DNA from 2 places in the Rothia sp. HMSC058E10 genome. Region 1 is predicted to be linked to the other one. Evidence: predicted binding sites of a transcription regulator. Region 1 holds the regulator's gene; the other holds the start of a gene.
What was found. The regulator HspR, encoded in region 1, represses chaperone genes until heat shock. The targets are predictions, from matches to a motif close to AAGTTGAGTCNNNNNGACTCAACTT.

Region 1 (15,532 bases):
CGCAACATACTCGCGGCTCATCTGCGAGATATGAATCAGCCCGTCTTGGTGCACTCCGATATCGACGAAGGCACCGAAAGCCGCCACATTCGAGACGGTTCCCTCAAGCACCATCCCAACGGTTACGTCCTCAAAGCGAGAGATATCCTCAGAGAAGTGTGCGGTACGAAATTCGGGGCGCGGGTCACGCCCGGGGCGGCGCAATTCCTCAAAAATATCGCGCACGGTGTATTCGCCAATACTCTCGTTCACATAGTCAGCGGGGTCGAGCGCGGTGAGCGGGTCTTCCCCGTCACTGCCGATAAGCCGCCCGGCTTGCCAGAGTGCCCCATGTTTCCGCTGTGCATCGGCGATAATACGCCGCGCCACAGGGTACGATTCGGGGTGCACGGCAGAGGCATCCAGCGGTTCGGTACCGTGCAGAATACGCACGAACCCTGCCGCCTGTTCATAGGCCTTAGTACCTAACCGAGGCACGTTCAGAAGCTCTTCCCGGGTGGTGAAAGCCCCATGTTCGCTACGGTACGCCACGATATTTTCGGCAATCGTGCGGTTAAAACCGGCAACACGCGCCAGCAGTGCGGCGGATGCACTGTTCAGGTGAACCCCCACCGCGTTTACGCAGTCCTCAACCGTATTATCGAGGGCGCGTCTTAAAGCGGTCACGCTGACGTCATGTTGGTACTGCCCCACGCCTAAAGACTGGGGATCAATTTTGACGAGTTCGGCAAGCGGGTCTTGCAACCGCCGGGCGATCGAGACCGCCCCGCGTACCGTTACGTCAAGATCGGGCAGCTCTTCGCTGGCGAGTTCAGAGGCCGAATATACGGATGCCCCCGCCTCTGAGACGGTAACCTTCTGCGCCGCCTTATACCCCTGAGAACGCAGCTTCGCCAGCAGTTCGGCGGCGAGTTTATCGGTCTCACGTGAGGCGGTGCCGTTGCCAATGGCGATAAGCTCCACGCCGTGGGTGAGCACCGCATCTTCAAGGGCAGCGAGCGCACCGGCACGGTCGTATCGAGGCGCGTGCGGGTACACCGTGAAAGTTTTCAGCACGTGCCCGGTGCCGTCAATAACCGCGCATTTCACGCCATTACGCAGCCCCGGATCAAGCCCGAGGGTGACTTTTTGCCCGGCGGGCGCGGCAAGCAGAAGGTCGCGCAGGTTCGAGGCGAAAACGGTGATGGCTTCGCGTTCTGCCATCTCGAAGAGGGCGTTGCGTATGCGGTCTGCCAGGCGGGGGTGCAGCCGTTTACGCCATGCGGTGCGCACGGTTGCGGCGAGCCAGCCGAGCACGCGGTCTTCACTGTCGACGGTGTTGAGAACCTGCACGGGTATGCGCAGCGCGGAGGCGACTTCACGCTCGTATCCCGAACGAACGTTCTCGTAGTTTTCGGCAAGGGCAAGCGCAGCAGCACGTGCCTCACCACGGAGTTTGCTCAGGGGCGGGGCTGGTGTGGCACCGTCAATACTGAGCCGCACGATTCCGGCTTCTTTGGCGCGAAGCAGGGCGAGAACCCGGTGCGGGCGAATACGCCTAATGCTATCGGAGAAGTCGAAATAGTCGGCAAATTTTGCCCCTTCGGCTTCTCTCCCAGCGATAACTCGGCTAGAGATCGTTCCGGTGGCAACCATTCTTTCGTGAAGACGTTCGGCGAGCGTTGGGTCGGTCAGCGCCCGGTCGATCAGGATAGCGCGGGCGCCGTCGAGGGCTTCTTCCACCGTTGTAATTCCGGTGCCTTCGGATTTTCCGGCATCTGCCGCATGTTTATCGTCGGTTTCATCCGGTTCGTCCACATAGGCTGCGGCAATATCGTAGACCCCGGCAAGCGGAACTTCGAGCAGGTCTTCAACGAGCGCCTCCAGACCTGCCGCGCGGGCACGCTGCGCCTTGGTGATGCGCTCACTCCGGTAGGGTGCGTAGAGTGCTTCGAGGTCTTGTTTACTGGATGCCGCCCCCACCCCCGTGATGAGTTGTTCGTAGGTGAGCGGATCGATCAGCCCGTCTTCGCGGCGTTGGGCGAGCGAGCTGAGAATATTCTCGCGGCGAGTTTCGAGCGCACGCAGGGCATCGAGCCGGGTACTAATAGCACGCAGGTGGGTGTCGGTGAGCGCACCCGTAGCTTCTTTGCGGTAACGAGCGATAAACGGAACCGAAGCCCCGGAGTCGAGCAGGTTTACGGCGGCACGAACACGCGTGGGTTTGAGGTCTAGCTCCTTAGCGAGCATCGTTAGGATGCGGGTGTTCGTAGCTTCGGTGCGCTCGTGTTTTTCGCTCATTCTCTCAGTTTCGCATTCTCGGGTGTGCTGTGCCAGTCTTGCGGGGGTGGGGCGCGGGGTATGTTGCGCATCGGAGCGTAATAAATTTTACAGCTATGGTCCCGCATCTAGAATAGGTAATAACATCACATCGCTATTTTTCAGATAGTCCGGCGATTGTGCAGAAGTTATGCGCCGGGGCATAGAAGATGACATGACGGTAGCCGGTTCACGGTGGACTGGCTGAAATAGCCGCCCGAAAGAAGGTTTCGCATGTATGGTCGTGCTGACGATCGCGCACAGGCGCCTTCACGTTCATCTTTGCCGCCGGGGTACGGGGAATTTCATCAGCAGTTTGGCACGCTGATTACCGCCTTGGCTGCGCAGGGCTGGACTCCGAGCGAAACGCACCGTCGTATTCGTGTTCTTTTTCCGCAGGTTAACCGGGAACATCTTGATTTTGCTTTAGATTCTGGCATGTGGGAGTTTGGTTCGCACGGCGAGCAGACTCCCACCCATGTTTTGCTGGCGACCGCCGTCTGGTATGCGGTGGCAGAGGCTTACGGTCTGGCACCGGATGGTTCCTACGCCGCAACAACTCTGGATGCAACGGTCATGGCGGATATGATGCGCTTATTGGAGAGCGCACGGGTTTCACCGCAGAATATCGCCCTGATTTTAGGGAAGGTGGGTGCTGGGCTCAAGTACCTGGCGCTGCATCCATATACACAGCTTGATGAGCTTACCTACCGCGATGTGTGCCAGCATCTTCCGGCTGAGTCCCAAGACGTGGCGCACGGTTCGTTTGTATGGCCGCCCTCCTGCGAGAGCATTCGTGATCAGCTGGGTGATGGCGGATGGTCAACCGCCATGCTGCGCACCGGTGTGTGTCCGCCCGATTATGCGGAGTACAACTGGCAGCTGGGCGGTACTTCGCTCACGGATATGGAGTTCCGCAACCAACTGGGCAGTTTCATGAGTTACTGTATTCGGTATGATCGGCAGCCGACGGTGCTTGCCTACGGAACATGGTCTACTATGCGCAGTAATCTGGGGCGGGTGCCGTTTCTAGCGGCGGTGCGCGCGAAGTACGGGTCGTGGCATACCGCCTTGCAGGTGGGCCGCACAATGGTGACCGATGCCCTGCAGATGACGAAAAGTGAGGTCGCGCCGGTGCGGGTGCCGCCGCATCCGCCCAGTATTTCGCCCGAGCAGCTTGCGGTGCAGGGTATTGGGGTTGTGAAGTCTGAGCAGACGGTTTCTGCCCGCGACCGCTGGGATGAGGTAGCGAACTCACTCGGTCAGCGTTTGGCGAGCCTGCCCTGGAGCAGGCATCTGCGCACCTACTATGTGCTCACGGGTGCCGCGAATGCTAACGCAATGCCGCTTGTGTGTATCTACCGCTCCCCCGCCGGGTTCCTGTGCGAAATTGCAATGGAGGCTGAGGTTTTGCCCAAGTTCAGCACCGACTATCTGCGTTCGCACGGGTGGGCGGCACCGACCCCCATGCAGCCCATGTGGAACCGGAATGTTTTTGACCCTCATGAGGCCGCGCAGGATGTGGTGCAGGCAATGCGCTGGGGTATGGGCTGTTCTCGCTGGGACTACTACCGCACGGATGACCTAGTGTTGGATGCCGAGGATACCTCGGGTACCGAGGCCGGTTAAGCCGGGGCGCGGATTCTTCCGTTTCTCCTCCCCTATCACGCTAAAAGGCTCTTGATGCGAAAAAGAGCTAGTAACGCCGCCCTATTTACATCAAGAGCCTTTTTATACCGGAAGTAATGCGGAACAGATAACCGCCGAAGTGTCTTTACTTATTATTCTTCGGTGCCTTCATATCCACCACCGGATGCGACTGCGTAATGCTGGTCTCCGGGATTTCGGGGTTGATGCTGTTCTTCACAAACCACCCGATAGTCAGCAGAATAAACCAGATGGGCATGAGCATCAGACCAGTGAGAGTGTCTTTATCGGTAGCAAGAATCCCGATGATGAAAGCAAAGAACGCAAGCACGATCCAGCATGCCACCACGCCGCCGGGCATGGGATAGGTGGTTTCCCGGTGCAGGTTGGGGCGCTTCGCACGGTAACACAGGTAGCTGACGAGGATCATCGACCATACGAAGATCACAAGTACTGCCGCCATCGTGGTGACCAGCGTGAACGCCTCAATAATCGAGTCGCCAGCATAGAGCAGGGCGATGCTGGAGAGTAGCAGAATCGAGGTGAGGAACAGCGCATTGCGGGGCACGCCGCTCCCGGAAAGGTTACCGAGGAACTTCGGGGCGTAACCTTCCTGCGAGAGACCGTACACCATGCGCGAAGTCGAGAAGATACCCGAGTTCGCCGATGATGTTGCCGAGGTCAGCACCACAACGTTCACGATATGCGCCGCAATGGCAATACCGGCGAGGGTAAACATGGTCACGAAGGGGCTCTTGGCCGGATCAATTTCACGCCAGGGGTTTACCATCAGAATGACGATCAGGGCGCCCACGTAGAAGATGAGAATACGAACCGGCACGGAGTTGATAGCCTTCGGCAAGGTCACCGTGGGGTTCTGAGTTTCGGCGGCGGTAGTACCTACCAGCTCGGACCCCATAAAGGCGAAAACCGCAATCTGGAAGGCGCCTAAGAATCCGGTGGCACCGTTAGGGAAGAACCCACCGTCGTTCCATAGGTTGGCTACCTGAGCATGAGCACCGCTGGGTGTCGTGAAGCTCGTAGCAACCATAATGGCACCCACAATAATAAGGGCGCAGATGGCAACAATCTTAATCATGGCGAACCAGAACTCGATCTCACCGAAGTTCTTCACCGAGGGCAGGTTCAGCGCCAGTAGCGCAATAATCACGACGAGTGCTGGAACCGCTTTCGGTAAATCGGGCCACCACAGCTCGGTATAGCCCACGATTGCGATAATATCTGCGACCGCGGTGACTACCCACATAAACCAGTACGACCATCCGAGGAAAAACCCTGCGGGGCGCCCGATCAGGTCGGTAGCAAAGTCTGAGAATGACTTATATTTCAGGTTTGATAGAAGGATCTCACCCATCGCACGCAGCACCAAGAAGATAGCGGCGCCGATAACCATGTAGACCAAGAGGATAGATGGACCAGCTTTAGAAATTGCCTTACCGGAACCCATGAAGAGCCCGGTACCAATAGCACCGCCGATAGCAATGAGCTGGATGTGTCGGTTGCTCAGCCCGCGGTGCAGTTCTTCAGCATTATCTGTCGTGTCTGCCGCCGATGCGGCATTATCGTGAGGTTGCTGCATGACAGTTCCTCTTTCGTGGTTGGGTCCCGCAGCCGAGCGGGACAGCCCCGGCTTTCGGGGCGGCAAGTGCAGCACTCAGCCCGTAAGATACGGTGAGCTATCACAACTTTTGAATATATATTCTACATAACAGGGACGGTATTGTGTAATTATCTCCAGGAAGTGTGTCGCGTATCTATAGCATGCGTCACGAATAATAAATTCTTTATGTCGCGATTTAAAAAAATTCGGAAGAGATCTACGAAAAACCCTTGACAATAAGCCTTACTTTCGGAAAATACAGCGCACGTGAGGTATATCCCTTTCCTGCCCAACTCGCCACATCCTCAAAAGAAAAATTCTCATCATATATAATTTCTATACAAATTTAAGAATATCTATACATACTGGGGTCTGTTCTGGTACATGCCGTATGTCATCGCCCCATAAGACACATCGGGCGGGATGCCGCACGTTTTCTCTACACGCCGCATCCCGCCCGCTATTAAGGAATAAATAAGACTCGCTACTTAGTTTCCGCCCGCACCGACTCCGCAAGAAGGCGCTTACGCGCATGACGGCGCACCATAATTTCGTACCCAAGCTCAACCCCGATAAACCATATAGGGCTAAGCGCCAGAGCTAACCCGGTTTCTGGCTGCAAGCTCAGGGCGTAGATCATCAGAGCGAAGAACACCAAACCAACCCAGCTCATCGTGCGACCGAACGGCATCTTATACTGTGAGGCTTCATGCCGTTTAGGGAACTTCTTGCGGTATACCAGGTACGACACGAGAATCATCGACCACGTGAAAATACCCATAATTGAGGCCACCGAAGTCACGACAGTAAACGCTTCCAGAAGCTCACGCCCAAACGCCAGCATCACCAGGCTAAAGAGCAGAAGAACTGTCGTTAGGTACAGGGCGTTCGTGGGCACGCCGTTCTTCGAGAGCTTCTTCAGGAAGGAAGGTGCATTCCCATCCTCCGCCAGCCCATACACCATGCGCGAGGTCGAAAAAATACCTGAGTTCGCCGAAGACGTTGCCGACGTCAGCACCACAAAGTTAATGAGCGATGCGGCAATTGACACACCCGCCAGTGAGAACATCCCCACAAAAGGACTCATATTAAGGTCGAGTTTATCCCAAGGAGTCACCGCAAGAATCGCCGACAGCGGCAGCACATAGAACAGCACCATGCGCAGCGGCACGGCGTTAATTGCGCGCGGCAGGGTACGTTCGGGGTTCTTTGTCTCTGCCACGGCGGTACCCACCAGCTCAGCGCCCACGAACGCGAACAACGCAATCTGGAACGAGCCCAAGAAACCCGTCAGACCGTGAATAAACACCCCGTTGCCCGAAGGTCCCGGGCGATCCCACAGGTGCGTGATGGAGGCGACCGTTCCATCCGGGCTCGTAAACCCGAACACGACCATCACGGCACCCACGGCGATAAGCGCCAGAATCGACACGATCTTAACCATGGCGAACCAGAACTCGATCTCACCGAAGTTTTTCACCGACGGCAGGTTCAGTGCCAACAGCGCCCCGATCACAATAAGTGCAGGAATAAATGAGGGCAGCTCGGGGAACCAGTAATGCGTGTAATCCGTAATCGCCAGCACATCCGCAATACCCGTGGTCACCCAGAAGAACCAGTACGACCAACCGACGAAAAAGCCCGCGCGAGTACCCAAAATATCAGATACGAAATCGGTAAATGACTTGTACTTCGGGTTCGATAGCAGAATCTCGCCCATCGCACGCAGCACAAAATAGATAATGATGCCAATAATCGCATAGACAAATACGATGGAAGGTCCCGTGAGCGAAATAGTCTTCGCTGATCCTAGAAATAACCCCGTACCAATTGCACCGCCGATAGCGATGAGCTGGATATGCCTGTAACTTAATCCACGCTTCAGGCTCTCTTCACCCGTGGAACTCTCATTCTCGGTAACTGTATGCTTGGAAGGCCGCTGTGTCACTATTCCTCTTTTCTGTGTGTGCTCTGCCCTGCGGGCTACAACCTCAACAGGAAGCCCCGACCTTCGGGGCATCACGATGCAGTTCAGATTTTCGCACGAGCACGGCTCACGGAAAATCGCATCGTTACGCCATGACTACACAGAATTCTACCCGCAAAAGATGCATACCTCGCATGAACCTTGGCTATGCCTATGCTATCTGGGGGTGGCGACACGCCGACGATGCTTCTCTCAGCCAGCGCTCTCCCCCGCTAAAACGCTGAAAATAATGCTTATCGCAAAAAATATGTTAAAACTTTACGATTAAATAAACTTTCCTGAGGTTTGCCGCTACAATTGCAATGCCCAGTGTGGAAATACCGCATCACTCATCTCATCACAAACATCAGGAGGACACTCACTCATGGGTAAACTATCAAATGCTGCACTGCGTCTCACTACCGGCGCGCTTATGCTCGATGCGGGCGTCAAGAAACTCGGCGCCGACGAAGGTACCTACGCATATCTGCAGCAGATGGCGGCATCAGGTGTGCCCGCCGTCGCCAAGCTCGATCCAAAAACCTTCGGTAAACTTATTTCCTACTCGGAAACCGCGCTCGGCGCTACTCTGCTGACCCCTTTCATCCCCAGCCGTCTGGCGGGCGCGGGGCTGACAGCCTTCGGCGCGAACCTCATGACCATGTACTTCCGCAACCCCGACATGCACGATAGCGCATTCCGCCCCACCCAGGATGGGCAGCAGCTCGCCAACAACATCGTGATTCTTGGCGCGGGTCTGGCGTTGCTGTTCTCCGGCAAGAAGAAGTAGTCTGCACGGCGACTTCGCGGTCGTAAAGGCCAAACGGGGGCAGTTTCTTCATTAAAATGAAAAACTGCTCCCGAAATTTTTAACAGTGCCTCCCTCCGCGCGCCGCTACGTTATCCTGATAGGTATGTCATCTCAAGAGCAGAACGCGCAAACCACCGCATCAGCCAACGCCGATACGCCCCAGACGCCCGAGAAGAAAACGGTACCGCCCGAGTTCTTCCGCCAGCCCTACTCCTTCGTGCGCCGCGGCGACCGCCTAACCTCGCGCCGCCAAAAAGCGTGGGACACCTACTCCCAAACCCACGTGCTCGACATACCCCGGCTACGGGCAGATACCTCTGTAGCCCCCGAAGCCACTTTCGACCCGGTCACAATCTACGGGCGTGAAGCCTACCAGGTTGTCGAGATCGGTTCCGGGCTGGGCGAAGCAATCGTGCACCGCGCCTCCGAAATGCCCGAGGCAAACTTCCTTGCCGTTGAGGTCTACACCCCTGGCATTGCGGATCTGCTGCTCAAGATGGGGCAGGCCGGGGTTGAGAATGTGCGCGTCGCTCAGGCTAACGCCCCCGAATTGCTAGATAACATGCTGGAAGAAAATTCGGTTGATGAGCTCTGGGTTTTCTTCCCCGACCCTTGGCACAAGTCACGCCACCACAAACGTCGTCTGGTCTCCCCCGCTTTTGCCGACAAGGTTGCGCGTGTGCTCAAACCCGGCGGAATCTGGCGCCTTGCTACCGACTGGGAAGAATACGCTCACGTGATGCGCGATGTCATGGAGGCACACCCCGACTTCGAGAATCTGCATGCCGGTGAAGGCGCTACCGAGGACGACCCCGTGGGTGGTTGGGCGCCGCGCTGGGAGGGGCGCATCCTGACTAGCTTTGAGAGGAAGGCTCGTGAGGCGGGCCGCCGTGCCCACGACCTGACGTATAGGCGTAAATAAGTTATCTGCTAGGGAAAGGGTAACGATACCACTTTGCCCTTGCTCAAACAGCCGGAGGCATACTCGCTTCGCTGCGTTACCTCCGACAACTCGCATGTAGGCAAAGGATATCGTTGCCCAAAAAGGCTTACGCCGTGGTCGGGTCAGGCACGCCGCCCGCCTAACACTCGTAAAGGGTGAAGTAGGCGTATAGCTAGGCTGGCATGTCACGTTACGTTGTCGTTGGTTGAGAACCACCCACGGTAAAAACTATTTCTGCCGGTATAGCACTACCGCCGAGGAACGTTTGCGCGGTGCCGGGCGCTGACCCCGCTGGATGTTCACTACATCCCCGCGGGTGCTGGCCGCGAACACTCGTTCCGCCAGCCCCAACTTGGCGTGCGCATCCTCAAGCTGAGCCTGCAGGCGGGCAATATGATCCCGGTGTTCCTCAACCATCTCTTCAAGCTCAATAATCCGGCGGATTCCCTCAAGCGAAACGCCTTCCTGCGAGAGCTGTTGAATACGCTGAAGTAAATCCACATCGCGCTGCGAATAGCGCCTGGCCTTACCCGGCGCACGCGAAGGCTGCACCAGCCCCAGGCGGTCGTATTGGCGAAGCGTCTGCGGGTGCATACCCGCCAGCTCCGCCGCCACCGAAATCACAAAAACCGGCCTGTCGGCGCTGTAGGCAGACGCCAATGATTGCTTATTATGGGCACTCATAAGCTACCTAACTTTCTTCAAAAGGTCCTCACGGGGGTTCTCCTGCGGTGCCAGAGCAATGAACTTCTCGAAGGCTTCCTTCGCCTCATCGCTTAGGTTCTGCGGCAGGTGTACCTCGGGGATCACCAGCAGGTCGCCGGTGCCCGACTTGGTTTTGAACCCGCGTCCTTTCGCACGCAGTTTACGACCCACGCTGCCGGGAGTCAGCCGCAATTTGACGGTTTTACCGCCGGGTACGGGCACTTCCAGCACACCGCCGTTGACGGCCTCTTCCAGAGTGACGGGGGCACGCAACACCAGGTTGTTTCCTTCGCGACTGTAGTGCGGGTCATCTGAAACACGCACGGTCACGATCAGATCGCCGCCGGTGCCGGGGCGGCCCTTGCCACGCACACGCACCTTCTGCCCGTCCTTCACACCCGCCGGGATGCGCGCCTCAGTACTCGTGCCGTCCGGCAGGAACACGGTCGCCTTGGTGCCCGTGTACGACTGCGGCAGGGTAATACGTGTGCTGGTGGAGAGGTTATTATCCTGCGGGGCACGCTGCTGCCTGCCGCCGAAGCCTTGAGCTCCCCCGAACCCGGTGGCATCCCCAAAATCGGCACTCGTGAACCCGGCGGTACGGCGTGAACCACCCGCGCCGCCAACGCCACCACCGAAGAGTCCACCGAGCAGGTCTTCAATGTTGATACCTTCGCCACCGCCGCTGGTCGTGAAATGCACGTTTTGGCCGTTAAATCCGCCGAAACCACCGGCACCACCAAATCCGCCAGCGCCGCCTCCGAAGCCGCCATTAGCGAACCCTGCGGCACCGTATTTACGAATCTGGTCGTATTCTTCGCGCTGTTTCTTATCCGAGAGTACATCGTAGGCTTCGGAGACTTCCTTGAATTTCTTCTCGGCTGTCTCGTTCCCGGGGTTTAGGTCGGGGTGATATTTGCGCGAGAGTTTGCGGTAAGCCTTTTTAATATCAGATTCAGAGGCGTCTTCTTTCACGCCGAGGGTTTTATAAAAGTCTTCTGACAGCCAGTTTTCGCTTGCCATGTAGTTCTCCTTTCCCGTCGTCCGGGGTTCTTGTAACTGCCCCTAAGAGGGCACAACCTTAGTTTTTAATCCTATATAAAGTTTAGTCTACTAGACTCAATTTTGGAAGAGAAATCCCAGAAAATCCGCGGAAATATGCGGCAAACGGGCGGGTTCTCAATTTCTCAAGAACCCGCCCGCTGTATGCTCTACGGAGTGTTTATTCGGCGGCAGCCACCGCAACCTGGGCGGTGCGTACCACGCGCTCTTTCACGCGGTACCCGTATCGCAGAACCATCGAAATGTGGTCCGGTTCTACCTCGCTGGTCGGCTGCTGCATGACCGCTTCGTGAATATTCGGGTCGAAGGGCTCGCCCACCTCGCCGAAACGTTCCACGCCTTCTTTTTTGAGAGAATCCTCAAGCTTGGTGGCGATCGCAGCGAAGGGACCTTCCTGCAGGTCGCCGTGCTTGCGTGCGGCGTCAATATCGTCGAGCACCGGCAGAAGCAGGCTCACAATATCGCTCGCCACGAACTCCCGAAGCTGCTCCTTCTCGCGGGCGGCACGGTTCTTGAAGTTTGTGAACTCCGCCTGCAGGCGAAGCAGGCTGTCCAGGCGTTCTGCCGCGAGTTTCGCATCCTCTGAGGGTGCTTCCTCACTCGGCTCGGGGGTTTCCCCCGCCGCAGCCTGATCGGTTGCGGCAGGGGCTTCCTCGGCCTCGGGGTGACCCTCGGCGGCGGGGGCGTTGAATGCCTCCTCCAGTGGGTCTCCCGCAGTGTTCTCGTGTTCAGCCATGATTACTTCTTCTCGTCTTCGTCCTCGTCGATAACTTCGGCGTCTACCACATCTTCGTCATCTTCCTTGGAAGAAGAAGCGGAGTCTGCGTTAGCCTCTGCCTGTGCGGAAGCGTACAGAGCCTCGCCCAGCTTGGTCTGGGATGCCTGCAGCTTCTCAAGAGCAGACTTCACGGCATCTTCGTCATCGCCTTCAAGAGCCTTCTTGAGCTCGTCAACATCGCCCTGAACCTCAGTCTTGACGTCTTCGGGCAGCTTCTCGCCGTTCTCCTTCAGGAGCTTATCGACAGAGTATGCCACAGACTCGGCGGCGTTGCGGGTGTCGGCTGCCTCGCGGCGTGCCTTATCCTGCTCTGCGTGAGCCTCAGCATCCTTGACCATGCGGTCGATGTCTTCCTTCGAGAGGGAGGTACCGCCGGTGATGGTCATGGACTGCTCAGCACCGGTGCCCTTGTCCTTTGCGGAGACGTGCACAATGCCGTTGGCGTCAATATCGAAGGTGACCTCAATCTGGGGTACGCCGCGCGGTGCGGGGGCGATACCGGTCAGCTCGAAGGTACCCAGGTTCTTGTTGTCGCGGGTAAATTCGCGCTCACCCTGGAACACCTGAATCGACACGGAAGGCTGGTTGTCTTCAGCAGTGGTGAAGGTCTCAGAACGCTTGGTCGGAATAGCGGTGTTGCGCTCGATCAGCTTGGTCATCACGCCACCCTTGGTTTCGATACCGAGGGACAGCGGGGTCACGTCGATCAGCAGAACGTCCTTACGGTCGCCCTTGAGCACACCAGCCTGCAGGGCTGCACCCATTGCCACAACCTCATCAGGGTTAACACCCTTGTTGGGTTCGCGACCGGTGAGTTCCTTCACCAGGTTAGCCACGGCGGGCATACGGGTGGAACCACCCACGAGCACGACCTCGGAAATATCCGAAACCTTGATGCCTGCTTCCTTGATAACGTCTTGGAAGGGCTTCTTGGTGCGTTCGAGCAGGTCGCTGGTGAGGTCCTCAAACTTTGCGCGAGAGAGCTTCTCGTCCAAGTGAATGGGGCCTTCGGGGGTTACCGAGAGGTACTGCAGTGAAATGTTGGTGCTGGATGCACTGGAGAGCTCCTTCTTAGCCTGCTCAGCTGCCTCCTGCAGACGCTGCAGAGCGATCTTGTCTTTGGAGAGGTCTGCGCCGGTCTTGGACTTGACCTGCTCAAGCAGCCAATTCACAATGCGCTGATCCCAGTCGTCACCGCCCAGACGGTTGTCACCGCTGGTTGCGCGCACCTGAATGGTGGAGAAGCCGTCTTCGTCCTTGCCAACTTCAAGCAGGGAGACGTCGAAGGTACCGCCACCAAGGTCGAAGACCAGAATCAGTTCGTCTTCTTTACCCTTGTCCAGGCCGTAAGCCAGTGCAGCTGCGGTCGGCTCGTTCACGATACGCAGAACGTTCAGACCCGCGATCTCGCCGGCTTCCTTAGTAGCCTGGCGCTCAGCGTCGTTGAAGTATGCGGGAACGGTGATAACCGCATCGGTCACCTTGTCGTTCAGGTATGCTTCAGCGTCGTTCTTGAGCTTCTGCAGAATACGTGCGGAAATTTCCTGCGGGGTGTATTTCTTGCCGTCAATTTCAGTCGTCCAGTCGGTGCCCATGTGGCGCTTGACGGACGAGATGGTGCGATCAACGTTAGTAACCGCCTGGCGCTTTGCCACGCTGCCGACCAGAACGTCGCCATCCTTAGAGAATGCGACCACGGAGGGGGTGGTGCGGGCGCCTTCAGCGTTAGGGATAACTTCCGGTTCGCCACCTTCAAGGGTGGATACAACCGAGTTAGTGGTGCCGAGGTCAATACCAACTGCACGTGCCATGTTTTGTACTCCTTAGTGTTATGCCCCGCTTCTTGGCGAGGCGGGTTCCTTGGTTAAATCTTCGGGGCGTAAGGGGTTTTAGACCGAGCGCATGCACGGTGAAAATGTGCTGGGATGCTGCCCGGTGAGTGACCCCTTGAGCCTCATGTACTCAAGTTTTACATATGTTTGGGTGGATGTCAACAGACTTGAGTGAAAAAGACTCAACTTTTTGAAGTGAGTAGGAGTTAGGGGCAGGTGGCAAGGGGTGAGGTGCTGGCGATTTTGGGGCAGAACTAGGCGGAAATTAGGGGTTATTTGGGTGGTAACTTACCTGAATGCAGGCGTTTCATCTCTACGCAGCGAAATATATGAGGTTAACAACGGTAATTCCGACAGATGCGGTCACCCTCGCCCTATGATGGAAGGTGAGTGTTCGCTCTAGGTTGAAGGAAAGTTGGAACAGAATTGAATGCAATAAACTCCGGAACGGCATTTTGGGCTCTGGTGGTCGTTACAGCCGTTCTGATCCTTATACTCGCAGTACTGCATCTTGCACGATACAAGCAAAAACCTAAAAGGCTACTCAGAAAAATTGAATGGCTTAGAACGTTCTATGTATGGCTTGGAGCACTTGCCATTCTCGGCGGCACTTGGGCGTTCTTCCTACCGATAGCCCTCAATTCAGGTTTCAACAAAGATGATGACGGTCCTGTATTGCGCCAGCTACTGATATATACAGTAGGTGGACTCTTAGGTGTCATCACATTGGGAGAGACACACCGCAAGAATACTCTTGAAAAAACTAAGAATGAGCAAGACCATATACGACAGGTACATGCAGAAATACGACAGGTACATGCCGAACGACGTAGTCGGTACACTACAGCAATTGAGCAACTGTCCAGCGATAAAGCTTCTATCCGCCTTGGCGGTATTTACTCTCTTGTAGGGCTGGTGGATGAATGGTTAGCAGACGAAAAAACTACCCCTAGTCTTGAGGAACGCCGCAAAGAAGGCCAAGTCATTATCAACAATCTGTGCGCCTACATCCGTTCCCCATTCCCACTTGCAGAACGCGCTGAGCAATTAGATAAACCCTACGCAAAAGATCTACAGAACGATTTTGGCGGGGATAAAGAAAAGTTTGATGCAGACAAACGATCCTTTGCCCAAGAGAAAGCTGCTCTAGAAGAAGAACGCCAGGTACGACAAAGTATCATCAAAGAAATATATGAACGGCTACGCAACATCAATGAGCCCGGATCTTGGTCAGATTTCGATTATGACTTCTCAAATGCCCATTTTTTCTACTATGTGGACTTCAGCGATAGTATTTTTGGTGCTTTCGCTAAATTCTCCGAGGCGATCTTCGCCAAAGACGCTGACTTCTCTGGGGCTATCTTTGCTGAGTTCGCTGATTTCAGCAGATCGACCTTTGCTGAGTTCGCTGGCTTCTTCAGTGCGACCTTCACCCGAAATGCTGATTTCAGCAGATCGGCCTTCACTCGAAATGCTTACTTTTTCTGGACAACCTTCGCCAAGGACGCTAACTTCTCCTGGACAACCTTCGCCAAGGACGCTAACTTCTCCTGGACAACCTTCGAAGACAAACCAATATTTGAATACACGATAAACAATAAAACCTATAAAGCGAGGTTCTCTTATAAAGTCAATCCAGAAGATTATAACTTCGAGGTTTCGCACGGTAGCCCCTACAAAATCGAAACCGAAGAACAAGAGTATAACGGCGTTAAGTTCATCATTCCTAAAGGCACAGAACTCTTCGACCCGGACGAACCTTCCGATCTGGAAGACGACGATGAAAGCTAAAGTTCTTTTCACGTAAAAATATGGCAGATTATATTCCTTTTATTCAAAGAAACCTTCCTTACCTTTACAAAGGAGAAC
Region 2 (15,532 bases), on a different contig from region 1:
CGTATTGAGGGTCGTGCGGGGTGACGGTTTCGGTGACGACTCGTTCAATGGAGCGAATGGCGGCGCGATGCGCGGAGGCGATGAGTGTGCTTTTCTCGCCCGCGTCTGCAAAGTTCTGCGTATCGGTCCATTTTTCCATGTGTCTAGTGTATGTCGGGGATGTTTCTCTCCCCAGTTAGGGACGGGCAACCTACTTCCCTGTCCGGGTTCTCTTGATCACAAACCACTATAAGCAAGACTAGTATTAATGATAGTATTATTAGCAACAGCAATAGTGAAAGGAAGCATTATGGCAACCCCAACTATCGACGCTATGATCCTGGGGGCTCTGCATGAGCACCCGATGAGCGCCTACGAAATGAACAAAATGATGGACCAGCGCGGAGTGCGCGGTTGGGCGCGCATCAGCTCACCCTCCGTATACCGCAACCTGGTGCAGCTCTATAAGCAGGGATATGTGGAGAGCACCACCGTCAAAGACAGTGCTATGCCTGAGCGTACGGTCTACTCCATTACTCTCGAAGGCAAGGAACGTCTTCATGAGCTTCTCTACGATATTGCCTCCAGTCCTGCGCGCGTAGACTTCAATTTCGTCTCCGTCATCGCGAATATCCGCATGGTGGATGAAAAGATGGGGCATGAACTATTGCAGTCTATTGCCGATACCTACAGCGAGTGGGCAGATCGGCTGGAACAGGCTGCCGCATCCATCGAAGACCAGATAGAGGCGAAGGCAACCCTAGAGCTGTGTTCCGATACCTACCGACTCATTGCGGACTGGGCACGCAAATTCGAGAAGGATTTCTACCAGAATCGTAAGAAGTAAGAGCTGATTCCACGCGCTAAAGACTGAGTTCTGGGAGCATAAACTATGCTCCCGCCTCGGGCAAAGATAAAAACACAGCTCGGCACGAAACCTTATGAATTATGTTTCATCCATAGGTATGACGTGGTTTCCTCGGAGTAACTAGCCCTCCTTGAAAGTGTCTGTAGGGCGAGCAGTAGAATGATTTTTATGTCAAACACTATGAAAACAATTGCTATGCTACGTTCCCTACCAATTTCTGATCCAGAAGCGCTCATTGAGGCTGAAATGCCCATCCCTGTTCCGGGCGCCCAGGATCTCCTGGTTCGAGTGAAAGCTGTCTCTATCAACCCCGTGGATGTCAAGGTACGCACGGGTGCAGGAGTTCAGCAAGATCCTAAAATTCTTGGTTGGGATGCGGCAGGTATCGTCGAGTCCGTAGGGGAAAATGTGTCTGGTTTTGTCCCTGGCGATGAGGTTTATTATGCTGGTGATCTCACACGCCCAGGTTCAAACGCAGAATATCAGACGGTAGATTACCGTATTGTCGCTAAGAAACCTGCATCGCTGGGGTTCACGGAAGCGGCCGCCATTCCACTTACCGCAATCACTGCGTGGGAAACGCTCTTTGATCATATGGGTCTCACCAAAGATACTTCGGGTAATCTTTTGGTGATTGGAGGGGCAGGCGGAGTCGGTTCTATGGTGATCCAGCTTGCAAAAGCACGAACTTCTCTTCGCGTAATTGCATCAGCCTCACGCCGAGAATCCGTTGAATGGTGCAAGAAGCTGGGAGCGGATGACGTTGTGGATCACAGCAAAGATTTGGGACAGCAAGTTCAGGATCTTGGCGGCGCCGACTACGTTTTCTCTGCATACACTGAACATCGTGAAGAGGATATCGCCTCTGCCATGAATCCACAGAGTCAATTAGTTTTTATTGACGATCCTCAGACTCTTAACATTGGCGCTTTTAAACCTAAGTCGATCTCTGTGACGCCAGAATTTATGTTCACTCGTTCCATGTTTGCAACAGAGGATATGGCGTATCAGTCTGATCTGCTGAGGCAAGTAGCTGACATGATCGACTCGGGACAGATTACGGGTACTCTCACCGAGATCTTAACAGGACTTAGTGTTGAGTCTTTCCGTGAGGGACATCAGAAAGTTGAAAGCTCCCATATGATCGGAAAACTCGTTATTTCTTATTCTTAAACTCCCGTCAACATGAGGAGGGGCTATCGTGCAGACGATAACCCCTCCTCATATATATTCTGCCGCCATGTCGTTGTATCGTACACGTCTTGTGCGTCAAGTACTTCTTGTTTATGAGCCTCAGACCATTGGCGAAGAACTTGTAAAGGCTCAATCATCTTGTTGTAAACGTCAGCGTTATTCTCACAGCATTTTGAAATATCTAGAAGCTTATGCAAACAGGCGTATCGGTCCTTAGCTCTGCAAGCACGAACTCCTCCGAGAGTGGAAAGTTGCAGCGGGAGCGTGGTTTACGCTCCCGCTGCAACTTAGCATTCTGTTTCGCGCTGTGATGATTTAGTCGTCACGCTTGGAGGTCACTGACAGACCGTCCATTGCAACATCCGGGTTCACATCCACCTCTACGGTGTCACCATCGTGGATAGCGCCAGAGAGGATGCCCTTCGCCAGACGGTCGCCGATCTCGCGCTGTACCAGGCGACGCAGCGGGCGGGCACCGAAGGCCGGATCGTACCCTGCCAAGCCCAGCCACTCCAGGGCGGCGGGGGTAACATCCAGGGTCAGGCGGCGGTCGGTCAGACGCTTGCCCATGCCCTGAATCTGCAGGTTCACAATCTGTCCCAGATGCTCGGAAGAGAGCGGCTCGAACATGATGATGTCGTCCAGACGGTTCAGGAACTCGGGACGGAACGCCTGGTGAACCACTTGCATCGCCTTCTCGGTGCGCTCCTCAAACGGCATCTCCTGATCGACCAGGTACTGGGAACCCAGGTTCGAGGTCAGAATCAGAATCACGTTGCGGAAGTCCACGGTGCGACCCTGACCATCGGTCAAACGACCGTCATCAAGCACCTGCAGCAGAATATCGAAGACCTCGGGGTGGGCCTTCTCAACCTCGTCCAGCAGCACCACGGAGTAGGGGCGACGGCGCACGGCCTCGGTCAGCTGACCGCCCTCTTCGTGACCCACGTATCCGGGAGGCGCACCCACCAGGCGGGAAACGCTGTGTTTCTCGCCGTACTCACTCATGTCGATGCGCACTAGGGCGTGCTCGTCGTCAAACTGGAACTCCGCCAGAGCCTTCGCAAGTTCGGTCTTACCCACACCGGTCGGTCCCAGGAACAGGAAGGAACCAATCGGGCGGTTCGGGTCGGAAATTCCGGCGCGGGCGCGGCGAACCGCATCCGCCACAGCAACCACGGCGGCTTCCTGACCGATCAGGCGTTCACCGATGCGTTTCTCCATCTCCAGCAGTTTCTCGGATTCGCCCTGAAGCATGCGCCCGGCGGGAATGCCCGTCCAGGAAGAGATAACCTCGGCGATGTCGTCAGCCGTGACCTCTTCAGAGACCATAGCCTCGCCATGAGCCTCAGTTTCGGCGCGCTGAGCTTCCTCCAGTTCCTTCTCCTTGGCGGGAATTTCGCCGTAGAGCAGGCGGGATGCATCCGCCAGGTTACCCTCACGCTGTGCCACCTCGGCACGCGAGCGCAGCTCGTCGATTTCGCTCTTGAGATCGCCTACGCGGTTCAGACCGGCCTTTTCGGCTTCCCAGCGGGCGTTGAGCGCATCCAGCTGTTCTTTCTTATCAGCCATGTCTTTGCGCAGCGCCGCCAAGCGTTCCTTTGACGCCGGGTCGGTCTCGTTCTTGAGGGCCAGTTCTTCCATAGTCAGACGGTCTACGGCGCGGCGCAGCTGGTCGATTTCCTCGGGGGCCGAGTCGATCTCCATGCGCAGGCGCGATGCGGCCTCATCCACCAGGTCGATCGCCTTATCGGGCAGCTGACGTGAGGGAATGTACCTATTTGAAAGTGCTGCGGCGGCGACTAGGGCGGCATCCGAGATTTGCACCTTATGATGCGCCTCGTAGCGTTCCTTGAGCCCACGCAGAATACCGATAGTGTCATCAACACTAGGCTCACCCACGTACACCTGCTGGAAACGACGTTCCAGAGCGGGATCTTTCTCAATATTCTCGCGGAACTCGTCGAGTGTAGTAGCGCCAATCATGCGCAGCTCGCCGCGTGCCAGCATGGGCTTGAGCATATTGCCCGCGTCCATAGAACCTTCGGATGCGCCCGCACCAACCACGGTGTGCATCTCGTCGATAAAGGTGACGATCTGGCCTTCGGATTTCTTAATTTCTTCGAGCACGGCCTTGAGGCGTTCCTCGAATTCGCCGCGGTATTTAGCGCCCGCAACCATGGATCCCAGGTCAAGGCTGATCAGGGTTTTACCGCGCAGGGATTCGGGAACATCGCCGGAGACCATGCGCTGAGCCAAACCTTCGACCACGGCGGTTTTACCGACGCCGGGTTCACCAATAAGCACGGGGTTGTTCTTGGTCCGCCGTGAGAGCACCTGCACCACGCGGCGGATTTCGGAGTCTCGGCCGATCACGGGGTCGAGCTTGCCTTCGCGGGCGAGCGCGGTCAGGTCGGTACCGTACTTTTCAAGGGCCTGGAAGGTGCCTTCGGGGTCCGGGGTATCCACGGTGCGGTCTCCTCGTACTTGGGGAATGGTCTCTTCGATAACTTTGGCAGTTGCGCCCAGGTTTTCAAGCGCGCGAGCGGTATCGCTATCGCCGCTTGCGATGCCCAGCAGCAGCATTTCGGTGGAAATGTAGGTGTCACCGAATTTCTGAGCGTGGGTCTGCGCGCTCTGAATAGCGGCGAGGGCGCTGCGGCTGAAGTTTGCGTTCTGCACAGATGCGCCAGATGCCTTCGGCAGCTTCTTAATCTCTGCGGATGCGGCTTCCGAGATGGCGTCGATATCGAGCCCTGCGGCCTTGAGAACCGCTACGGCAACGCCTTCTCGCTGATCCATCAGTGCTTTGAGGATGTGCGCAGGTTCGATGCTGGGGTTACCCGCTGTCTGCGCGTTCATATTAGCGGCGGAGAGCGCTTCTTGGCTCTTGGTTGTGAATTTTGCGTCCATAAATCTTATCCTTTCGTGTCTTGTGCGGGGCGCATCCTGCGCCTTCTTTTTACAGCTAACTTGAGTCTACTACACTCAATGTTTGGATGCAAGGGGTTAATGCAGGTTTTCCGGACCAAAATTCGGTACCAAAAAAGGCTCTTGATGTGAATAAAGCGGTGAAAAATACGCTTTATTTACATAAAGAGCCTTTTTTAGTGCGCGGGGGCGAGAATCAGATAGGTCTCAGTCCAAGAAGTCATACGGGCTTTGTTGTCGCGCCTGCTCCTCCAAAACCTCGTCGGTAACACCCTGCTGCATGCGCGCCGAGCGCCTATTGGCATTGAAAGCGATCACGGCGGCGGTAATAGCCATGGCAAAGGTCAAAATTCCGAAGGTATTCCCAAATCCTGCACCGTAGCCCACGTAATCGGCACCCGCGAGCGCACCAATTCCCGATACCGGCACCCCGGCACGGTAATCGGGAATGAACATCCCAAAGAGAAAAGCGAGCACCCAGCAGGCCCACACGGAAAATACGAATCCCCAGGATGCACCAACCCGCAGGTGCTCGCCTCCGTCAACGCGACGATGCGCATCACGAAACATCCACCACGCACCCAGGCACAGAATTACGGCAAGTGCTGGACCGAATGAGATAGCAAAAATGGGCACGAGATCACCGGCGGCACCAAAGAGAGCACGACCTACGGTAATCCAGGCGGCAGAGACGAATGCCATGGGGTATGCGGCGTAGAGGGTTGCAACCTGTATGAGGGCAGGTGTGCGTGCAGCTAATGAGTTTACATGCGGGTGCGATCCGGAGTGCTCTGATTTTTCGTTCACTGTGCCATCTTAAACGGTTTGTGCCCCGGACTGGTACAGCACTCACCATGTCAGCGGGCTTTCCGCGATAAATCCCACATAAACCTAAACTTTAACCAAAAACTTTATTGTTATACTGAGCACATTGGGGGCTTGCGGGTACTCATGCCCCCTAGCGGTAAATAATAGGAGCCTACATGAAAATACTGGTTTTAGGAGCAAGCGGTCGCACCGGAAGCATTTTCACCCGCAAAGCGCTAGAGGAGGGGCACATGGTTACCGCCTATGTGCGCAACCCCGATAAGACGGTGGAGCTTTTGGGGGAACACCAGAACCTCATGATTGTCCCCGGTGCCCTGAACGATTCTGAGCGGCTCGCCACAATTTCTTCCGGACAGGATGTAATGGTTAGCATCCTGGGGCAGAAAGCTACGGTGCGAGAGTTTCTATCCACCACGTTCATGCAGGAGCGCCTGCCGCTCATTATGGATTCGGTAGTGGGTGCGGGTGTGAAGCACTGCGTTATTATGAGCGCCTACGGAGTGGGCGATACGCTGCGGAGCGCATCTTTTTTCATGCGTGTAGGGTGCAAGATCATGATGCGCAGCATTTTTACGGATCGCGCAAAGGCCGACGCGATGGTTGCTAAGTATCAGCCGTATATTTCGCGGGTGCATCCGGGTCTGCTGACAGATAAGCCTGGCAAGGGTGGGGTCAAGGTGTTTGATGTGGCGAGTGTTGCGCGAGTTCCGGGTATCCCAATGATTGCTCGTGAAGATGTTGCTGATGCTCTGCTCAGTATTGCGGGAAACCCACTGAACGCGGGGACAGATTTTCTGGTGACGATTGATGACGTTGTCCTACGGGCTACCTAGAAATGCCCGGTAGGCTTAAACTATGACGAATAATGCTTCTTTTCCCGCCGCAGTTCTTTTCGACCATGACGGCACGCTTGTGGATACCGAGCCGGTGTGGGCTGCCGCGAAGGTTGCTCTGGTGGCTGAGTTCGGCGGCACCTGGACCGAGCAGGACACCCTGGATTGCCTGGGGCTTTCCATGAAATTTACGCTTGACCGCCTGCGCGAACGCGGGGTTGATCTGCCGGATGAGCAGATTAATGAGCGCCTAGTTGCCAAGGTTCGTGAGGCATTGGCGCATCAGCAGGTGGAGTTTCTGCCCGGTATTGAGCGTTTCCTGACCCAAGTGCGTGATGCCCAGATTCCAGCGGCAATTGTTACGAACGCGACTACGTCGATCGCTCAGCGTACAGCCGATGCCGCCCCGGAAGGAACGTTCTCGGTCATTATTGGCAACGATGAGACGACGCATCCGAAGCCAGATCCGCAACCATACCTTTTGGCGGCGCAGCGTTTGGGGGTTGAACCCAGCCGGTGTGTGGCGGTTGAAGATTCGCCATCCGGAGTGCGCAGCGCAACAGCGGCGGGCATGAAGGTGATTGTAGTGCCGGGCGAGCTTGAGGTTCCCGCCGAGCTGGGGAGTACCCGCATGTTACATACCGAGTTAACGTTGGATGCGGTGCGCGCCTTAGGGTAATAGCCGCCCGATTTTCGCGTTCTTCACCGTATTCACAATGATAGTTTGTTGATGGTGCAGGGTTGTGGCGGGGTGTGCTAAGCCTTATCTGGGCTATTTTTTAGCGTTGTCAGAACCGCATCCAAAGCCACCCTTATTATGAGTTACTAAAAATAAACTTGACTCCGGGGTGTAAAAATGATTTACTAAGGATAACGCTTTTGCGGGGAGATAGCGGGTGAGAATCCCCCGCCGTCTACCCCTTGAAGCAGCATCTACGCACTAAAAAGGAGTCTCACATGACATTCGCACAATACACCGCACCCGGTCTTACTCTTGACGAAGGCAAAGAAATTTCCGAGGTTCTGCAGGCTCGTCTGCACGACCTTAACGAACTGCATCTTTCCCTGAAGCACGCACACTGGAACGTAACCGGCCCCGACTTCATCGCCGTGCACGAAATGATTGACCCGCAGGTCGATACCGTTCGCAACTTCGTGGACGACATCGCAGAACGTATGGCAACCCTGGGTGCATCCCCCAACGGTCTCGTCGGTGCACTGGTAGCAGCACGCAACCACGAGGATTACCCCGTAGGCCGCGCTCGCGTGACCGAGCACCTGCACGCCCTCAACGACGTCTACACCCGCGTGATCGAAGACCAGCGCAAGGCTATCGAGTTCGCCGGTAAAGTTGACCCCATTACCGAGGATCTGCTGATCGGTCAGACCGCTGAGCTTGAGAAGTTCCAGTGGTTCGTTCGCGCATTCCTAGAGAATAGCGCAGGCGAAATCAAGTAATCCGCACACAGGATTATAGAACGAAAGGTGCCGTCTCCCCTACGCGGGAGGCGGCACCTTTATTGTCCTAACTATCCCCTGTATTGATTTTCCTCAGGTTTTCTTAACAGCCGTTTCTCACGCTACCTGTAAATTCTTTTTCGCATGAAGAAACGTACCAATGAGGGTACTGGGAAAGATATTTTTCGACGCAGCGAACATAAAAGCACCGGCACCTTTTCCTAGATTTTCGAGGACGAACCCCCTATGCTGGTGAGTTGCACACCAATCTACCCGGGATATCTATGACATCGGCCGAACCGCATAAAACTCAGAGCGAGCATCTTCTCACCGCACAGACTGAGGGGGTTCGCACCGCGTCCGAAGATTCTTCCCCGGTGGCCGGGCACGCACCTGCACGGCACCACCCCGTCGCCCAGCCGAGTGACGCACAGATCCGGCGGTGGCGGCGCTATCTCGCCGATGAAGAATCGGAGGCACGCATCTACCGCTATCTGGCCCAGCGCGCCGAGGGCGAAGAGCGTGAGATTCTGATGCAGGTTGCCGAGGCCGAGAAACGCCATCAACAGCACTGGCGCGATATGCTCGGCGAACATGCTGGCAAGCCCTCACGCCCCTCACTGTCTTCGGCGATTTTGCAGTTCATGGCGAAGCATTTCGGGTCGGTCTTTATTCTGGCAATGGCGCAAATGGCCGAATCCCGCTCCCCCTACGCCGAAGATCCGGATGCCACCGAAGAAATGGCGGCTGACGAGGCTATTCACGAAGAAATCATTCGCGCCCTAGCCACCAGCGGACGCGAAAAACTCTCCGGCAACTTCCGCGCGGCGGTGTTCGGCGCGAACGACGGGCTGGTCTCGAATCTGGCGCTGACGATCGGTATTACGGCCTCGGGCGCATCCAGCTCTATGGTGCTGCTTTCGGGGATTGCCGGGCTGCTCTCGGGTGCGCTTTCTATGGCGGCGGGCGAGTTCGTTTCGGTACGTTCCCAGCGTGAACTTTTGGATGCATCCCAGCCGACCCAGGTGACCCTGCGTGTGGCGAGTGACCTTGATATTGATGCGAACGAGCTTGAGCTCATCTACCGGGCGCGCGGCATGGATGAGGAGGCGGCGCACCACCGCGCGCTGGAACGTTTCGGGTACCTCGACTGCGATTGTGACCCGTCGCTGTCGCACCGTGCGAATGAGGAAGGCGAGGAAGAGAACGTAGCACTGGGGACGGATATTGGTGCGGCGGCGGCATCGTTTAGCTTCTTCGCATCCGGGGCGCTCGTGCCGATTCTGCCCTATATTTTCGGGCTTTCCGGCATCTGGGCGATGCTGCTTTCACTCCTGTTCGTCGCCATGGCGCTGGGTTTCACCGGCGGTATTGTGGGGCTGCTCTCGGGGTCTTCCCCGATGCGCCGCGGGCTGCGCCAAATCCTTATCGGGCTAGGCGCGGCGGGCATCACCTACCTGCTGGGCCTAGCCTTCGGCACCACGCTGGGGTAGGTCTATTCCGTTCCATACTTTCTCTACGCCAGCGGCGTTGCCCCTTTGCGATACACGAAATGCCACGCATATGACGTGGCATCCGGAACTGGCGCATCCAAGCAGTCTTTCAGCTTTAGCTACTTGCATATCAGGTCATCGGCTATACAGCATTGCGCAAAGAGTAACCATAATGGAGAGACTATTCATCTCCAATAGTTCTTTGTTTTATGCTCCCTCGCAAGCCCAATCGAAAAACTCCTGCCATTGACACTCTCCCGATAGTGAAGGGCCGTTGACAGGAGCGAATTATTACTTTGATTATATACGAGACCCCCAGCGGCGCGAGCGTAATACTCGCGCCGCCGGGGGTCTTATTAGCTGCCCGAACCAGGCGAAATGCTACTTGTTGGCGAAGATTTCGCGCATCAGATTAGCGGCTTCGGAGGGGGTCTTGCCGACCTTTACACCAGCAGCCTCCAGGGCCTCTTTCTTCGCCTGAGCGGTACCCGAAGAACCTGAGACGATCGCACCCGCGTGACCCATGGTCTTGCCCTCGGGAGCGGTGAAACCAGCCACGTAACCGACTACGGGCTTGGTGACGTTCGCCTTGATGTACTCGGCGGCACGCTCCTCCGCGTCGCCACCAATCTCACCAATCATCACAATGCCCTCGGTCTCCGGGTCAGCCTCGAAAGCCTCCAGAGCGTCAATATGGGTGGTGCCGATAATCGGGTCGCCGCCAATACCGATAGCGGTGGTGAACCCAATGTCGGCGAGCTCGAACATCATCTGGTAGGTGAGGGTACCCGACTTGGAGACAAGACCGATCTTGCCCTTTCCGGTGATATTCGCCGGGGTAATGCCAACCAGGCACTCCTCAGGGGTGATAATGCCGGGGCAGTTCGGCCCGATAATGCGGGTAATCTGCTTGCCGTTCTCGTCCACCGAAGCTTTCGCGGCAGCCCAGAACTCGGCGGTATCCTGCACCGGAACGCCCTCAGTAATGACGACGACCAGACCGATCTTAGCCTCAATAGCCTCCAGCACGGCGGCTTTGGTGAAGGCGGGCGGCACGAAAACGATCGAAACATTTGCACCGGTTTCGGCAATAGCCTCGGCAACAGTACCGAAAACCTTCAGCTCAACATCGGAGCCGTCCTTTGCCTTGTGGGTAACGGTGGTGCCAGCCTTGCGGGCGTTCACGCCGCCCACAATGTTCGTGCCGGCTGCGAGCATACGAGCGGTGTGCTTGGTGCCTTCGCCGCCGGTGATGCCCTGAACGATGACCTTAGAGTCTTTGTTCACAAAGATAGACATAGTTTTTCCTATAAATCCTTCGGTGGCGATTACGCCTTGTTAGCGAGCTCTGCTGCCTTGTCGGCGCCTGAATCCATGGTGGTTGCCTGCACCACGAGCGGGTGGTTTGCCTCAGTGAGGATGCGGCGACCCTCCTCCACGTTGTTGCCGTCCAGCCGCACCACAAGCGGCTTAGTTGCGGAATCGCCCAGAATCTCAAGCGCCTTCACGATACCCTCAGCCACGGCATCGCACGAGGTGATACCGCCAAAGACGTTCACGAAAACGCTCTTAACCTGTTCATCGCCCAGAATAATCTCAAGGCCCGCAGCCATAACCTCAGCGGATGCGCCGCCACCGATATCGAGGAAGTTGGCGGGCTTCACGTTGCCGTGCTTTTCGCCAGCGTATGCTACCACATCCAGGGTAGACATCACCAGACCGGCGCCGTTACCGACAACGCCAACTTCGCCGTCGAGCTTCACATAGTTCAGGTCGTGCTGCTTAGCCTTAGCTTCCAGCGGGTTTTCGGCGGATTTATCAACAAGCGCCACGTGATCGGGCTGGCGGAATTCCGCGTTATCGTCGAGAGAGACCTTGCCGTCAAGAGCCAGAATATCGCCTTCGGGGGTCTGCACGAGGGGGTTAACCTCAACGAGGGTTGCATCTTCCTTATTGAAGACATCGCCCAGCTTCACGAGAACCTCAACCACCTTGGGTTGCAGTTCAGCAGAGAACCCGGCGGCCTCAACAATCTCCTGTGCCTTAGCGGAATCGATACCCACCAGCGGGTCTACCTCAACCTTGGCGAGAGCCTCGGGGCGTTCAGCGGCGAGCTGCTCAATTTCCATGCCGCCCTCTACCGAGCACATGGCAAGGTACGAGCGGTTTGCACGGTCAAGCAGAATCGAGAAATAGTATTCTTCAGCAATGTCAGCGCCCTGTGCGACCAGCACGCGGTGAACGGTGTGACCCTTGATATCCATACCAAGAATCTGCTGAGCGTACTCGTATGCCTCGTCAGGGTTTTTAGCGAGCTTCACGCCGCCAGCCTTACCGCGGCCACCGGTCTTAACCTGAGCCTTAATGACGGTCAGGCCGCCGATTTCCTCAGCTGCTGCCTTTGCTTCTTCGGGAGTGGTCGCAACAATACCCTTGAGCACGGGTACACCGTGCTTTGCGAAGAGATCGCGCGCCTGGTATTCGAAAAGGTCCACAGGTGTCCTTCTTCGTCGAAGTGATGCCGCCGCATGGGGTGCGACGGCCTGGTCTCATGAGGTTCATACGATGCGCCTTGGCACCCGCGCGGGCGCGCGAAAACGCTTTCGAAATCCTCTCATCTCTACTTTATCGGAATATAGGTTAGTGTGCACTTATGGGTGCACATCAACCCGGTTTTTGTGGGTGGCATCACGTGTTCGGATGCACCCTGCGGATCGAGGGTCTACGAGACTTTCTCCAACGGCGCATACCGCAGCAGCAGCCGCTTCTCTTCGGAGGCAAAACGCACCTTCGCCACGGTCTTATCGCCGGTGCCTTCCAGAGCGAGAACTCGGCCCTCTCCAAACTTGGTGTGGCGCACCGTATCGCCCACCTTCAGCTGCGGAATTTCCTTGCCTTGATGCACCCGCGAACGGTTGCGCACCGCTCCGGATGCGCTGGCTGCGGCCGCCAAACCGTAGCTAGCCGAACCATTGACCTCAGCGGTTGATGGTTCACGGTTCGCTCGGGTGCGGGATTCATCGTATCCTGTGCCGTAGCCGCCCGTGCTGCGCCCGTCTAACCCGCGCCCATCAGCATTGCGCCCACCGCCGGAGCTGTATCCGCTCGCCCCGCGATAGCCGCCCTGCCCGTAGCCTCCATACCCGCTGGCACCGTTGGCGTATGCGCCCATCCCGGAGGCACCAAACCCGGCAAAACCGCCCAGGCGGCGCCACTCGATCAGCTCCTCGGGAATCTCTTCCAGGAAGGGTGAAGGCGGGTTGAACTGGCTCTTGCCCCACATCGTGCGGGTCTCAGAGCGGGTGATATAGAGCCGCTGCATCGCGCGCGTGAGCCCCACGTAGGCAAGGCGGCGTTCCTCGCTCATCTCACCCTCGTCGGTCAGCGCCCGCTGATGCGGAAACAGCCCATGTTCCAGCCCGGTCAGGAAAACAACCGGGAACTCCAGGCCTTTGGCGGTGTGCAGGGTCATCAGGGTGATCATGCCTTGTGCCTTCGCTTCTGCGGCCTCAGCAGCAATCTGCGCGGCGGACGGGGTCTGCCCGTCGGCGGAGGCACCCCGGGACGGAATCGAGTCGGCATCCGCCACCAGCGAGACATGCTCTAAGAACTGTTCTAAGTCCGCGCCGGGGTTCTCCGCCTCAAACTCGACCATCGCATCCAGCAGCTCCGAGAGGTTTTCCACCCGGGATTCGTCCTGAATATCCTTAGATTCGCGCAGGGCGGCGAGATAGCCGGACTGTTCGAGTACCGCCTCTAGGGTTGTGGCGGCTGATTCAGTGCGCGCAATCTGGGCGAGGTCGTCCATGAGCTTGACGAACTGAGCATACTTTTTCACGGCGGCAGCGCCCAAACCCGGCACACTCCCCGGCTCGGCAGCAGCGGCACGGGCGGCGGCGAAGAAAGAAATTCGCTGTGCCGATGCGTGATCGGCAACCACGGTCTCAGATTTCGCACCGATACCGCGTTTAGGTTCGTTGAGAATACGCCGCACGCTTACGTCGTCGTCCGGGTTTAAGAGGGCGCGCAGGTAGGCGAGCGCATCCTTAATTTCTTTGCGCTCATAGAACCGGGTGCCGCCGACCACGCGGTACGGCAGTCCGGCGCGCATCAGCAGTTCTTCAAGGGCGCGGGATTGAGCATTGGTGCGGTAGAAAATCGCCACATCCGAGGGTTTGATGCCGTGTTCATCGGCAAGCCGGTCTATTTCTTGGGCAATGTAGCGTGCCTCCGCATGTTCGGATTCAGCGACGTACCCCACGATTTTGGTGCCCTCCCCCGATGCCGTCCACAGCTTCTTGGGGCGGCGGTTGGGGTTGCGTTCAATCACGGCATTCGCGGCAGAGAGAATGTTCTGTGTGGAACGATAGTTCTGTTCCAGCAGAATAATGTGCGCATTGGGGTAGTCGCTCTCGAAATCCGTAATATTGCGAATGTCAGCGCCGCGGAAGGCGTAAATCGACTGGTCTGAGTCGCCCACGACGGTCAGTTCGCCGGGCGGCGGAGCATCCGGGTACGGCCCCTGTTCGCGAGTATTTCCCTGCGGATGCGCCCCCACCAACTCCCGCACGAGCGCATACTGGGCGTGGTTGGTGTCTTGATACTCGTCCACCAGAATATGCCGGAATTTACGGCGATAATAGTTTGCGATTTCGGGGAACTTCTTGAGCAAAAACACGGTTTTGCCAATGAGGTCGTCAAAGTCGAGGGAGTTCGCGGCGCGAAGGCGCTGAGTGTAGACGGTGTAAATCTGCGCGATAGTCTTTTCCCACGGGTTGTTCGCGGCTGCCGCACTGTATTCTTCGGCGCTCACCAGCTCGTTTTTGAGGGCGGAGATCCTGTGCCCTACAGCCTTGGGGGCAAACTTTTTGGTATCAAGGTTCAGCTCTTTGATAATGAGCGTGAGCAGGCGCTGCGAATCCGCCGAATCGTAGATCGTGAAGGTCGATTTGAGCCCGAGCGCCTTGGCTTCTCGGCGCAGCACGCGCACGCAGAAGCTGTGGAAGGTGGAAATCCACATGTGCTGTGCACGCGGGCCGATCAGCGCTTGGATGCGCTCACGCATTTCCGCCGCAGCCTTGTTCGTGAAGGTGATGGCGAGAATCTGCCCGGGGGTTGCCCGCCCGGTTGCGAGCAGATGGGCGATGCGGTGCGTCAGCACGCGGGTTTTACCAGACCCAGCCCCGGCGACGATCAAAAGGGGTGAACCGGCGTGTAAAACAGCTTCGCGCTGCCGGTCGTTAAGCCCGTCGATCAGGGTTGCGGGGTCGATGGTGCTGAGCGAATAGGTGCGCTCCCCGTAAGGGTCTTCGGGGTTGTACTCGCTTCCGTACCCGCCCACTCGGTAGGCGGGCGGCATGAACTCGCCGAGCGCATCCTCATGGGCGGTGACGGTTTGGGCATTCACCGCTTCAGGGTTGAGCTCTGGCATAAAAGATTCGTGGGCGAAGGGGTCTTCTTCCGGTGCGGAACTAGCTTCCGGCGGAATATGGGCATCATATTCGGGATCGTAGGGCGGCTGCGTGTTTTCGAGATCGGCAAAGAGGGTATCTGCGGCAGGATCAACGCCGGATGCGGAGTTGGTGGGTTCGCTCATGATCTACCTCGCTGCCTAGAATACACGTTCGATATTCCATGCTACCGTATTTGCCCTCTCGCTCCCACCCATCGCGCCCGTTTGCCGCGCATAATTCGCTCTTAGCGGTACCCCACCGCGCGGTGCACCCATGTTACGATGACCGGATGGATCAGGTCATCACTCCCGCTATTTGGTGCGACGGCACCGCCGACGAAGCAGCACAGTTCTACACTGATATTTTTCGCGATGCATCCATTGCCGAGCAGGCGCCTGGGATTGTGACGACGGTCAGCATCCACGGTTTCAGGCTCTCGCTCATCAACGGCGGTAACCAATATGCCCCGAACCCGTCGATCAGCTGCATTCTGAA

Region 2: clpB (ATP-dependent chaperone ClpB) is a predicted target of HspR. The motif match lies at 5,012-5,036, and genes of this name have one in related genera.

Annotation. Positions count from the first base shown of each region.
Region 1 covers NZ_KV797640.1:135,936-151,467, forward strand. The annotation lists gene HMPREF2609_RS08055 (Tex family protein) at 1-2,280, opposite strand, end outside; gene HMPREF2609_RS08060 (TY-Chap domain-containing protein) at 2,533-3,927, shown strand; gene HMPREF2609_RS08065 (amino acid permease) at 4,073-5,545, opposite strand; gene HMPREF2609_RS08070 (amino acid permease) at 6,051-7,514, opposite strand; gene HMPREF2609_RS08075 (hypothetical protein) at 7,918-8,322, shown strand; gene trmB (tRNA (guanosine(46)-N7)-methyltransferase TrmB) at 8,447-9,265, shown strand; gene HMPREF2609_RS08085 (heat shock protein transcriptional repressor HspR) at 9,515-9,970, opposite strand; gene HMPREF2609_RS08090 (DnaJ C-terminal domain-containing protein) at 9,974-11,014, opposite strand; gene HMPREF2609_RS08095 (nucleotide exchange factor GrpE) at 11,214-11,789, opposite strand; gene dnaK (molecular chaperone DnaK) at 11,792-13,642, opposite strand; gene HMPREF2609_RS08105 (pentapeptide repeat-containing protein) at 14,090-15,454, shown strand.
Region 2 covers NZ_KV797627.1:130,927-146,458, reverse strand. The annotation lists gene HMPREF2609_RS05375 (Sir2 family NAD-dependent protein deacetylase) at 1-139, opposite strand, end outside; gene HMPREF2609_RS05370 (PadR family transcriptional regulator) at 290-826, shown strand; gene HMPREF2609_RS05365 (zinc-binding alcohol dehydrogenase family protein) at 1,016-2,020, shown strand; gene clpB (ATP-dependent chaperone ClpB) at 2,357-4,954, opposite strand; gene HMPREF2609_RS05355 (hypothetical protein) at 5,180-5,779, opposite strand; gene HMPREF2609_RS05350 (NAD(P)-dependent oxidoreductase) at 5,956-6,633, shown strand; gene HMPREF2609_RS05345 (HAD family hydrolase) at 6,656-7,312, shown strand; gene HMPREF2609_RS05340 (Dps family protein) at 7,591-8,091, shown strand; gene HMPREF2609_RS05335 (VIT1/CCC1 transporter family protein) at 8,376-9,584, shown strand; gene sucD (succinate--CoA ligase subunit alpha) at 9,966-10,883, opposite strand; gene sucC (ADP-forming succinate--CoA ligase subunit beta) at 10,913-12,079, opposite strand; gene HMPREF2609_RS05320 (ATP-dependent helicase) at 12,307-15,180, opposite strand; gene HMPREF2609_RS05315 (VOC family protein) at 15,327-15,532, shown strand, end outside.